One region of the Kitasatospora sp. NPDC001309 genome, then DNA from elsewhere that is predicted to be linked to it. Evidence: predicted binding sites of a transcription regulator. Region 1 holds the regulator's gene; the other holds the start of a gene.
What was found. The regulator HspR, encoded in region 1, represses chaperone genes until heat shock. The targets are predictions, from matches to a motif close to TTGAGNNNNNNNNNCTCAA.

Region 1 (6,179 bases):
GGGAGCTGTACGACGCCGAGACGCTGTTCCAGCTCGGCTGGCAGATGCGGGGAGCCCGCGATGCCTGAGCCGGTACTCGACCTGCCCGACGGCGCCGCCCGTGAGCTCTACCGGGCGATCCTGGCCGAGGGCGGCCGGATTCGCGTCGGGGAGATCCGCCCCGAGGACGACGCTGCCGTGAAGCAGCTCGCCGACCTCGGCCTGCTCGTCCTCCGCGCTGCGGACGGGTCCTACAGCGCGGTGAACCCCCGCTCCGTCGGCGAGCGCATCGGTGCGGACCTGCGGGAGGAGAGCGCCCGTCTCCTCGCCCGCGCCGCCGCCGTCCCTGACCTGCTGGACGACCTGACCCAGGCCTACGACGTGGCTCCTCGCCGGATGGACCCGGTCGGCGGAGTCCGGAGGATGGCCGGCATGCAGGAGATCCGGCACCTGATCTCACAGCTGGTCAAGGACTACCCGCACGAGGCGTTGTGCGCCCAGCCCGGCGGGGCTCGCCCGCCGGAGCACATGAATGACTCCTTGAAGCAGAGCCGGCGCTACATCGAAGCGGGTGGATCCATCCGCACCACCTTCGAGCCCTCGGTCTGCTCCGATCCGCCGACCGTCGGGTTCGCGCTGGAGTCGACCCGGATCGGCGCTCCGATCCGGGTGTTGGAGGGCACGTTCACCCGGACCCTGATCTTCGACCGCACGGTGGCCATGATTCCTGCGGCTTCCGACAACACGGTCGTCGCCGTGGTGGACGACCCCGCGATGGTCGCCTACCTGGTCGGGGTCTTCGAGCAGCAGTGGGCTCAGGCACTGGCCGTCGACTGGGCGTCACTGGCAGCGGGCAGTTCGCCGGCCACCTACGAGCAGGTGGGTCGCCTGCTCGCCAGGGGTCTCACACAGCGGGCGATCGCCAGTCGCATGGGCCTGAGCGAGCGCACGGTGGCCGGTCACATCGCCCGGCTGCGTGAGGTGTACGACGCCGAGACGCTGTTCCAGCTCGGCTGGCAGATGCGGGGAGCCCGGACGGGGGAGTCCGGTGGGTGAGCCCTGCTCAGCCGGTGGCGGCGCCGGTCGGCCAGTAGCCGGGGACGGAGGTCTGCTGCTGCCGGGGGACGTTGAAGCGGTCGCCGGGGGCGGTCCAGAAACCCTCGCGGAGGGAGAGCGCCATGCCGGCCCAGTCGAGGGCGGTCTCCACGGTGTGGTGGAGGGCCTCCTGGGACCAGGTGTCGTCGAAGACCAGCGGCAGGACGGGGGCGACCTGCTCGATGGTGGCGATCAGCGGGTTGTGGGTGATGGCCTCGTCGACGAGAAGGACGATCGGCTTCCGCAGCGCCGACGCCCAACCGAGTTCGAGGCTGACACCGGCCGAGAGCGGGGCGCCGACGTAGGCGAACACCAGGTCCGCGGACTGGAGCGCCCGGAAGTCGGAGGGGACGCGGGGCTCGGGTGCCCGGCCGGCGACGGTCCAGGCATCGCTGTGGTGCGCGCTGTACACGGCGGCACCGCTGCGCAGGAGGGTGGTGCGGAGCGTCGTCAGCCGCGTCCGGCTGGCGAGCGTCACCACGCTGTCCGCGGGGCCGGTCAGCCGCATCAGCGGCGCGGCCAGGAACACACGTGCACGCCGACCCTCAGGGGCCTGGCTGTCGTTGTGACGCAGGTAGGGCTCGGTCATGTCGACTCCGGGGGATTGCCTTAAGGCCTATCGGCACGCCGACTGGCGGGAACATGGGCTGCTCAGGCTTTGGGCTTGTCTTGTGTGGTGAGGTACTGGTCGCTCGTTTGAATGGGCATTGCCAAGTTTGCCAGGCTTGCTGAGACCATCGAGAGCGAACTGATCGTCCATCGATCCGGCCCGTCGCGTCCAGGGTTGCCCTGTGTCATCTGGCTGCCTGGCAGGGAGATGACGCAGCTGACTCTGTGGGTGAGCTTGGCAGCTACGAGTGTTATGCGGCAGCATGTGGACGATAGTGCTTCTCTTGCTGATTCGTTCGATACAAGACGGAAGGGGTGGGCGCATGTCTCGCATGTACCGATTTGTCCGTAGGGCGCTGCTGCCTCTGGCCATTGGTGCGGCTGCTCTGGTGGGTGTGTATCTCACGGCAGTTGATGCTGATGCCCCGCCCGCGTCTGTGTCGGCGGCTGTTTCTGTTGCTGACGACCTGGGGTGGTCCTGACGATCGTCTTGGCGGTTCCGTTTTGAGTGGGCGCCAGGGCAGGAGCGGCGAAGCCGCGTTGGGCCGGGACTTCGGAAAGGCCCACTGCAAGGCGTCGGCCTTACTGGGGTGGCACCTCTGAAGCTCTGGCGAGGGCGTATCCGAGCTGGAACAGGGAGTCGACGTTGTACTCCTCCCTCATCTCCGCGATGTGTCGAGCCAGCGTGCGCTCGCTGATGCCCAACCGCCTTGCTATGACTCGGTGATTGGTGCCGGCAAGAAGTAGGTCGATGACCGTCTGGCGCAGACGGGACACCACCTGCTGGGGTACGGCCCGGTCTCCATCGAAATCAAGTGCCCGGTTCCAGCTTGGTTCGAACACTGCCTCGGCGAGATAGTTGGCAATGGTTGGCTCAAATATAAAGGCGGCCGAGGTCATGTCGTCTGCGATTGGAATGACCGCAATTCGCCGATCTATGACAATCAAGCGAATATAGGGTTCGTCCAGAGTCCGGTACTGTCCGCCGGCCTTGGCGAGTTTCGCCACGTAGTCCCGTGTTGGCTGGTGGTAGCGGGTGCTGGCGTGGTAGATCGTGCGCATTGTCGTTCCACGGTGCAGCGTTTCCAGGTCTCGCTCGATCATGGCGTCGAGGAGCTCTGGCGGTCGCGGTCCTCCTGGCTGGAGCGCCAGTGCCTCTTCCATTCCGGCGGAAATGCACTGGCCTAGGCGCTGATTGATGAGAACCTTTCCATGGATGTATTCGATCGAGCCGCCCGTCTGGCGCTGGGAATGGAATTCATTGGAGAGCTCTTGGAGCTCAAGTGGCAGTGAAACGGCGCGTGACAGCAAGTCCAGCGCTTGCCTTTGCCAGGTGTTGCTGATGCGATCGGCGAGTTGAGCGGGATCAACTGCAACGAGGATGCCGGGCTCGTCCGAATCGGGGACAAGCAGTCCTATGTCGATCAACTCGGCCAGCGGATTGCCGCTCTCGGGGTAATGAGCATTGCTGGGAAAACGCCCACCATTTTGGACAATCTCCAGGTACGCGGTGCGCGCTTCTGCCGAGAGGGCGTGTGGCCCACCTTGGGTGGAAGCCGCGTGGGCTCGTCCACTCATTTGCGGCTCCCTGCCGTCGATCCGAAGATGTCCAAGATCTGGTCTCCTGGATTTTAGGGTGCCGATCCTCGGTCGGAGGATGGTCAGGACGTTCCGTACTGGTTCGGGCCGCTGGTCGGCTGCCACTCTCTCACCGCAACGCAGCCGCCGGCACCCCCCGAACAGGAGGGAGCCGGCGGCTGGTGGTGCGGTGCGGGCCCCGGGTCAGCGCTTGGGGCGCCAGACGACGAGGGCGCTGGATTGGGGGGTGGGGGGCTGGTAGGGGACGAGGTCGCGGCGGTAGGAGGCGTGGACGGCGGCCTCGCGCTGCTGGAGGGCGGTGGCGGCGCCTTCGAGGGAGTCGGCCAGTTCGGTGATGCGCGACTGGAGGGCGCTGACCTGGTTCTCCAGCTCGATGATCCGCTTGATGCCGGCCAGGTTGATGCCCTCGTCCTGGGAGAGCCGCTGGACCTCGCGCAGCTGCTGGATGTCCCGGGCGGAGTAGCGGCGGCCGCGGCCGGCGGTGCGGTCGGGGCAGACCAGGCCGAGGCGGTCGTACTGGCGCAGGGTCTGCGGGTGGAGGCCGGAGAGTTCGGCGGCGACCGAGATGACGTACACCGGGGTGTCCTCGGTGAGGACGTACTGCGGCGCGGACGCGGCGCGGCGGGGGCGGCCGCCGGCGGGGTTGCCGGGGAGGCCTTCGCCGAGGCCCGGGCCGATCGGGCCGTTGGAGGCCATCGGGTCCATCGGGTTCGTCGGGTTCAGCGGGTTCGGGGACATCTGGTCGTCACGCTCCCTTCGCCGCCCGGAAGAGAGCGGCTCGTGGGTCGTCGGAGGCGGTGGCCTCGCGGTACTGCTCCAGGGCGTCCAGCGCGTCACCGGCGACGTGCTGGGGGACGACGACCTCGACGGTGACGAGGAGGTCGCCGCGGGTGCCGTCCTTGCGGGTGGCGCCCTTGCCGCGGGCGCGCATGGTGAGGCCGTTGGCGCTGCCCGGGGGGAGCTTGAGCTTCACGGCGGGGCCGTTCAGCGTGGGCACCTCGATGGTGGCGCCGAGGGCGGCCTCGGGGAAGGTGACCGGGACGGTGACGGTGAGGTTGTCGCCCTTGCGCCCGAACACCGGGTGGGGGTCGACGTGCACGGTGACGTAGAGGTCACCGGGCTGGCCGCCGCGTTCGCCCTGGGCGCCCTTGCCCTTGAGCCGGATCCGCTGGTCGGCCTGGACGCCGGCCGGGATGCGGACCTGCATGGTGCGGGCGGAGCTGGCCCGGCCGCTGCCGTGGCAGTCGGGGCACGGGTCGTCGACGATCATGCCCCGGCCGCGGCAGTCCTTGCAGGGCTCGGAGAGCGCGAAGGCGCCCTGGCCGCGGCTGACGGTGCCGGCGCCGACGCAGGTCGGGCAGACCCGGGGGGTGGTGCCGGTCTTGGCGCCGGTGCCGTTGCAGAGCCGGCAGGGGGCCTGGCTGGTCATCCGCAGCGGGACGGTCGCGCCGTCGACGGCCTCCTCGAAGGAGAGCGTCACCTCGGTCTCGACGTCGGCTCCGCGCCGGGGCTGGGCCTGCCGGGCGCCGCCGCGGTTGAAGAGGCCGCCGAAGACGTCGCCGAGTCCGCCGCCGCCACCGCTGCCCTGGTTGCCGTTGAAGAGGTCGCCGAAGTCGAAGCCGTAGCCACCGGCGCCGCCGGGGCCGCCGGTGCGGAAGCCGCCGTTGGCGAAGAGGCTGCGGGCCTCGTCGTACTCCTTGCGGCGCTTCTCGTCGGAGAGGACGTCGTACGCCTCGGAGATGTCCTTGAAGCGCTCCTCGGCCTTGGCGTCGCCCTTGTTCGCGTCCGGGTGGAACTCGCGCGCCAGCTTGCGGTAGGTCTTCTTGATCTCGGTGGCGGTGGCGTCCTTGGGCACGCCGAGGACCTTGTAGTAGTCCTTCTCGACAAAGTCCTTGCCGCTCATGCGCCCACCTCGCTCCGCCCGGAAGCCGCTGAGCGGTTCACGCACCCCTCGATGGTTCGCTCGCTGTGCTCGCTCACCGCTCCCGACACCTCCCGATGTCCATCGTCACTGCGCTGTCAACAGCCGCCGGAAGAAGCGCTGCTGACAGCGCGCTGCGGAGCCGGCCGCCGTACTGGCCGGCGTACGACTCCGCAGCGCACTGGTTGTCAGCTGTCACAGGTTGTCAGCTGTCCGAGCCACCGTCGGACTTGTCCTTCTCGGCGGACTTCGCGTCGGCGTCCGGGCCGGGCGTCGTCTGGGTGCCGGGCTGGGGCTCGGCCACGGCGACCATCGCCGGGCGGATGATCCGCTCGCCGATGCGGTAGCCGGGCTGGAGGATCTGGACGCAGGTGTCCTCGGTGACGTCCGAGGAGTAGCTGTGCATCAGCGCCTCGTGCTGCGTCGGGTCGAAGGGCTCGCCCTCCTTGCCGAACTGCTGCAGGCCCAGCTTGGCGACGACCATCTCCAGGGAGTCGGAGACGGACTTGAAGCCGCCCGTCACCTCGCCGTGCTCGCGGGCGCGGCCGATGTCGTCCAGGACGGGGATCAGGGACTCCAGGATGTTGGAGACCGCGATCTCGCGGACGGTCAGCCGGTCGCGCTCGACCCGCTTGCGGTAGTTCTGGTACTCGGCCTGCAGTCGCTGCAGGTCCGCGGTGCGCTCGGCCAGCTCGCGCTTGGCCGTGGAGAGCTCCTCGGGGGTCTCGCCGGCACCGGCCGAGGCGGCTTCCTCGGCGGCCTTGATCACGGCCTCCTCGGCGGCGGAGTCGTCGCCGGGCTTGCCGCCCTGCGGCTTGTCCGTCATGCCGACGCACCGCCCTTGGGCTTCTCGTCGTCGACGATCTCGGCGTCGACGACGTCGTCCTCCTTGGCGTGGGCGGAGTCGCCGGCCGCGGCGGCACCGGCACCGGCGGCGTCGGCGTTGGCGTAGAGCGCCTGGCCGAGCTTCTGGGCG
Region 2 (6,179 bases), on a different contig from region 1:
GTTGGCCTCGTTGTCCGCGTCGACCGGCAGCTCGGCCAGGCCGTCGCCGACCACGCGCAGCGCCGGGCGCAGTTCGGCGGCCAGCGGGACGTCCTGCCAACCGAGGTTGGCGGCCCGCTGGAGCACCCCGCCGCTGCCGACCAGCCCGGGCACGGCCAGGGTCAGCCCGGCCGGGCGCAGGCCGGACTCGGCGACGGCCGAACGCACCAGCCGGGCCAGGTCGGCCATCACCGCGGCGGGTTCCCGGCCGTGGTTGGCGCTCTCCTCGCGCCGCCAGGCCCGGACCTCGCCGCGCAGGTCGACCACGCAGACGCCGAGGTGGCGGACCCCGATCTCGGCGCCGAGGCCGCCGGGCCCGAGCGGGTTGAGGCCGAGCGCGGTGCCGGGGCGGCCGACCTTGCCGCTGGGGGCGGCCGGGCCCTCCTCGACGACCAGGCCGGCCGAGATCAGCTGTTCGGCGAGCGAGGAGACCGCGGCCCTGGTCAGCCCGGTTCCGGCGGCCACCTCGGCGCGCGAGCGGGGGCCGCGCGCGATCAGGCCGAGCACCAGGGCCAGGTTGGCCCGGCGCATCCCCTGCTGACTGGCGGGCCCGGTCCGGACGCCGTCCGGCTCCCCGCGCATAACCTCACCTCACGGTCGTAGGGCGTGTCTTGTGGATCTTGTCGGATGGGCCGCGGCGTCGGGGTGCGTGCATCGCAAGGCGGAGGAGGGAGGCGATGCGGAGCATCGGGCGACCGACGACAACGCGGCGAGGTGCGTGCCCTGGCGTCGCGGACCCGGCAGGGATCCGCAAGACACGCCCTATGGCACATCCCGTGGCATCTCGGGTGCAGCGTAACCGGGTTCCGGCTCCGCGTGCGCCCGGGCGGCGGGGCTGGTGAAGACCCAGCGCCGCATCGCCCAGAAGCGGAACAGCATGGCGACGAAGGTGCCGACCACCATCCCGCTGAGGAAGTCGGCGACCTCCTGCTGGAACGGGTCGACGTACGGTTCGCGCAGGTCGAGGGCGTACCGGGAGAGCGCCAGCGGGATGTCGTTGACGCCGATCGCCACCGCGCTGACCAGGAAGAACAGCAGGGCCTCCGGTCGGCGCCCGTCCGTCCGGAAGGCCCAGCGGCGGTTGAGCACGTAGGAGACGACGGTGGCGATCACCGTCGCCACCGTCAGGGCCACCACCGGCTGGTGCTGCAGGACGGTGAACTTGAGCTCGACGTCGATCACCGTGGTGAGGACGAAGCAGCCGCTGCCGACCGTCAGGAACTTCACCAGCCGGCGGTGCCGCACCAGGAACGGCCGCAGCCGCGCCGGCACCCGGGCCAGGACGCGCTGCGTGGGGGACGGCATCTCCGCAGTGTGGCACGCGGCGGGGCCGGTCCGGCGGATCCGCCGGACCGGCCCCGCCGACCGCCTCAGGCCGCGGCGACCAGCACCCCGGCCGGCTCCAGGGCCAGCGCCAGCACCTCGCGCACGTCGGCCACCGGGTGGACGGTGAGCCGCTCCAGCACCTCGGCCGGGACGTCGTCCAGGTCGGCCTCGTTGCGCTTGGGGATGATCACCGTGGTGACGCCGGCCCGGTCGGCGGCGAGCAGCTTCTGCTTCACCCCGCCGATCGGCAGCACCCGCCCGGTCAGCGACACCTCGCCCGTCATCGCCACGTCGGTGCGCACCTTGCGGCCGGAGAGCAGCGAGGCCAGCGCCGTGGTCATGGTGATGCCGGCGCTCGGCCCGTCCTTGGGGACGGCCCCGGCCGGGACGTGCAGGTGCACGCCGCGGTCGCGCAGCGAGGTGACCGGCAGTTCCAGCTCGGCGCCGCGCGAGCGGAGGTAGGAGAGCGCGATGTGCGCGGACTCCTTCATCACGTCGCCCAGCTGCCCGGTCAGGGTCAGCCCGGTGCCGCCCGTCTCGGCGTCGGCCAGCGAGGCCTCGATGTAGAGGACGTCGCCGCCGGCGCCGGTGACGGCGAGGCCGGTGGCCACCCCGGGGACGGCGGTGCGCCGCTCGGCGGGTGCCTGGGCGGCCTCCGGCACGTGGTGCGGGCGGCCGATCAGGGCGGGCAGGTCCGCCGCGCCGACCGCGGCGGGCAGCTCGCGCTCGCCGAGCTCGGCCTGTGCGGCGATCTTGCGCAGCACCCGGGCGATCGAGCGCTCCAGGGTGCGCACGCCCGCCTCCCGGGTGTACTCCCCGGCGAGCCGGCGCAGCGCCTCCTCGTCCACGGCGACCTGTCCGTCGGCCAGGCCGGCCTTCTCCAGCTGGCGCGGGAGCAGGTGGTCGCGGGCGATGACGACCTTCTCGTCCTCGGTGTAGCCGTCCAGGCGGACCAGCTCCATCCGGTCGAGCAGCGGCTCGGGGATGGCCTCCAGCACGTTGGCGGTGGCGAGGAAGACCACGTCGGAGAGGTCGAGTTCGACCTCCAGGTAGTGGTCGCGGAAGGTGTGGTTCTGGGCCGGGTCCAGCACCTCCAGCAGGGCGGCGGACGGGTCGCCCCGGTAGTCGGAGCCGACCTTGTCGATCTCGTCGAGCAGGACGACCGGGTTCATCGATCCGGCCTCCTTGATCGCCCGCACCAGCCGGCCGGGCAGGGCTCCGACGTAGGTGCGCCGGTGGCCGCGGATCTCCGCCTCGTCCCGGACGCCGCCGAGCGCGACCCGGACGAAGGTACGGCCCATCGCGCGGGCCACGCTCTCGCCGAGCGAGGTCTTGCCGACGCCGGGCGGCCCGACCAGGGCGAGCACCGCGCCTCCTCGGCGGCCGCCGATCTGGCCGAGCCCCTGGTCGGTCCGGCGCTTGCGGACGGCCAGGTACTCGACGATCCGCTCCTTGACGTCGCCGAGGCCGGCGTGGTCGGCGTCGAGCACGGCGCGGGCGCCGGCGATGTCGTACGCGTCCTCGGTGCGCTCGTTCCAGGGCAGCTCCAGGACGGTGTCCAGCCAGGTGCGGATCCAGGAGCCCTCGGGCGACTGGTCGGAGGAGCGCTCCAGCTTGTCGACCTCCTTGAGCGCGGCCTCGCGGACCTTCCCGGGCAGGTCGGCGGCCTCGACCCGGGCGCGGTAGTCGCCCTCCTCGTCGGCCGGGTCGCCGTTCAGCTCGGCCAGCTCCTTGCGGACGGCCTCCAGCTGGCGGCGGAGCAGGAACTCCTTCTGCTGCTTGGCCACGCCCTCCTCGACGTCCTTGCGGATGGTGTCGTTGACCTCCTCCTCGGCGAGGTGGTCGCGCAGCAGGGTGAGCGCGTACTCCAGGCGGGCGACCTGGTCGGCCTCCAGCAGCACCTTGAGCTTCTGCTCGGCGGTGGCGAAGGGCGCGTAGCCGATGTTGTCGGCGAGCTCGCCGACGCCCTCGATCTGCGCCACCCGGTCGACGATCTGCCAGGCGCCGCGCTTGCGCAGCCACTGGGTGGACAGCGCCTTGTACTCCTTGACCAGCTCGGCGGCCCGCCCGGCCACCGGCGTGCCGACCGAGGACTCCTTGAACGGTGTGGTCTCCACCCAGAGGGCGGCGCCGGGGCCGGTGGTGCCGACCCCGATCCGGACCCGGCGCACGGCGCGCACCAGCGCCGCCGGGTCGCCGTCGGCCAGCCGGCCGACCTGTTCCACGGTGGCCAGCGTGCCGGCCGCCGCGTACGAGCCGTCCACCCGCGGGACCAGCAGGACCTGGGGCTTGCCGGAGCCGGTGGCCGCGGCACGGGCGGCCTCGACCGCGGCGCGCACCTCGGTGTCCTTGAGGTCCAGCGGGACGACCATGCCCGGGAGCACGACCTCGTCGTCGAGGGGCAGCACGGGCAGGGTGAGCGGTGTGGACGTCGATGCCATGATCTCTCCCCGGTCAGTGAACTTGAGTCGACCTGACTAAGGATTCGCGGGCGCCGGTTGTTCCCCGCACCTTGTTCGCTGTGAGCGAACAGGGCCGTCACCGGAACGGCCGGGGGGAGGCCTCGTCAAAAGGGAGCGGAAAGAACGGCCCAAGAGGGCCCCGGCGTCAGCGCGCGGTGGACGGCCGGCGCCCGGCCCGCACCGCCCCGGCGGCCGGGGGGACGATCGAGGGGACGACCGCGGAGAGCACGGAGGAGAGCACCGAGGAGGCGGACGGGGAAGCGGCGGAGCCGGCCGCCCGCACCCGGGCCGGGCGCAGCCGCGGCCCGGGCGGGCGCCGCTCGATCCGGCCCAGCCAGCGCCACAGCGCCATCCCGGTGAGCAGCGCGGCCGGGTGCCCCACCGCCGTGACCAGGTCCTTCTGGGTGGCGATCTGCTGGGCGAGCATCAGCCCGACGCCGGCCAGCGCCACCGCCCGCGCGCGCGGCGGCAGCGCCCCGGCGGCCGCGCCCAGGCAGGCGAGCACGCCGTAGCTGACGCCGATGTCCAGCTGGTCCATCGCCGCCGGGGCCAGCCGCCCGGTCTCCACCGCGGTGATCACCACGCCCTGGGAGAGCAGGGTGGCCGCCACGTGCCCGGCGGCGAACACCGCCGCCGCCCGGGCCGGGCCGACCCGGCGCTCCAGCGGGGCCAGGGTGAAGGCGAAACCCCACAGGTAGGGCAGCCACGATCCCCCGGCCACCCAGAAACCACTCAGCAACAGGGCGCGCAGCGGGTGCTGGAGCAGGTTGTGGCCGTCCGAGCTGGAGGCTTCCTGCAAACGCTGGACGAGTTCCGGATCGGCGATCCCGGCGAAGGTCGAGGTGACGCCGACGACCGCGAGATATCCGATCGTGAACGGGGTCCGCCGAGGTGTCGGCACGCGTTCCAGCAGCCATTCGACGGGACCGCCGCGCAACCGGGCCGGGAGCATTCCGTACGGCGCCCCCGAAGGCGCGCGCCCGCCGGCACCCCACCGCAGTCCAGCCATGACGCCTCCGCTCCCACACCCGCAGCCGCACGGCGCCCGGAGGGCGCCCGACGCCCCGGCGCGGAGGCCGGATTCCGCCCTGCGGGGCGTTGTCGCGGCCACGCTACGTCGAGGTTCTGAGAGGCACCTGAGAAAAGCCCGTGAAGACCGTCGACGACGGGACCGGCCGGATTCCCGACATTGGTCCAGACCTTCTCCCGATTAACGCGTCAGTAGGGCCTCTGACCGGCGACTTGGCGTCAACTGGACTGCATACGTACCGTTACGCAGTGAAAATTCGCCGGGTAAGGTATCGGCCCGTGCCCACTCCTTCGGTGGGCCCGAGGGCGGCCGGACAGCCGGCCCAGCGGGCCGGAAACGTCCGGTCCGCCTGCCGGGAGGCATCCGCTGTCCGTACGCTGCGAAGTGCGTGGGAGGAGTGGGCGGAAGACCATCCGTCCTCCACTCCCCGGTGCACGAACGGGACGGCGGACCCGGCACAGTCCACGACGGAACAAGACTACGAGCGGAGCCCCGCCATCCCCACAGGTGGCCGGCCCGCAGCCCTGGGGGCGGTGGCGTGACCGTGACAGAAATTCAGCAGGACAACCCCAACACCGGCGGCACTGTGAGCAGCCAGCGCAGAGTGCTGGTGGTGGAGGACGAACCCACGATCGCCGAGTCGATCGCGGCGCGACTGGGCGCCGAGGGGTTCAAGGTCGCCGTGGCCCACGACGGCCCCGGCGCGGTGGACGGCTTCCACACCTGGCAGCCGGACCTGGTGGTCCTGGACATCATGCTGCCCGGCTTCGACGGGCTGGAGGTGTGCCGCCGGATCCAGGCCCAACGCCCGGTGCCGGTACTGATGCTGACCGCCCGCGACGACGAGACGGACCTGCTGGTCGGCCTCGGCGTCGGTGCCGACGACTACATGACCAAGCCGTTCTCCATGCGCGAACTGGCCGCCCGGGTCAACGTGCTGCTGCGCCGCGTCGAGCGCGCCCAGCAGGCGGCCCGCACGCCCGCGCTCGGCAGCCTTCGCTTCGGCGAACTGGAGATCGACCACGTGCAGCGCCGGGTCCGACTCGCCTCGGGCGACGTCCACCTGACGCCGACCGAGTTCGACCTGCTGGCCTGCCTGGCCGCCCAGCCGCGCGCGGTGCTCACCCGCGAGCAGCTGCTGGCCGAGGTCTGGGACTGGACCGACGCGTCCGGCACCCGGACCGTGGACAGCCACGTGAAGGCGCTGCGCCGCAAGATCGGCGCCAGCTGGATCCGCACCGTCCACGGCGTCGGATACGCGCTGGAGGCCCCGCTCTCCTGACGGGGGCTCCGGGCGACGGGCCACCGGGGGGCCCGTGTCC

Region 2: a site for HspR is predicted at 3,829-3,847, ahead of lon (endopeptidase La). Genes of this name have one in related genera too.

Annotation. Positions count from the first base shown of each region.
Region 1 is NZ_JBIAXC010000006.1:272,494-278,672, forward strand. It holds gene ACFY2K_RS09105 (LuxR family transcriptional regulator) at 1-68, shown strand, start outside; gene ACFY2K_RS09110 (LuxR family transcriptional regulator) at 61-1,035, shown strand; gene ACFY2K_RS09115 (hypothetical protein) at 1,043-1,663, opposite strand; gene ACFY2K_RS09120 (helix-turn-helix domain-containing protein) at 2,266-3,261, opposite strand; gene ACFY2K_RS09125 (heat shock protein transcriptional repressor HspR) at 3,466-3,978, opposite strand; gene dnaJ (molecular chaperone DnaJ) at 4,028-5,185, opposite strand; gene grpE (nucleotide exchange factor GrpE) at 5,409-6,029, opposite strand; gene dnaK (molecular chaperone DnaK) at 6,026-6,179, opposite strand, start outside.
Region 2 is NZ_JBIAXC010000002.1:93,735-99,913, reverse strand. It holds gene ACFY2K_RS02705 (ROK family protein) at 1-621, opposite strand, end outside; gene ACFY2K_RS02700 (GtrA family protein) at 802-1,344, opposite strand; gene lon (endopeptidase La) at 1,410-3,806, opposite strand; gene ACFY2K_RS02690 (rhomboid-like protein) at 3,973-4,836, opposite strand; gene ACFY2K_RS02685 (response regulator transcription factor) at 5,402-6,139, shown strand.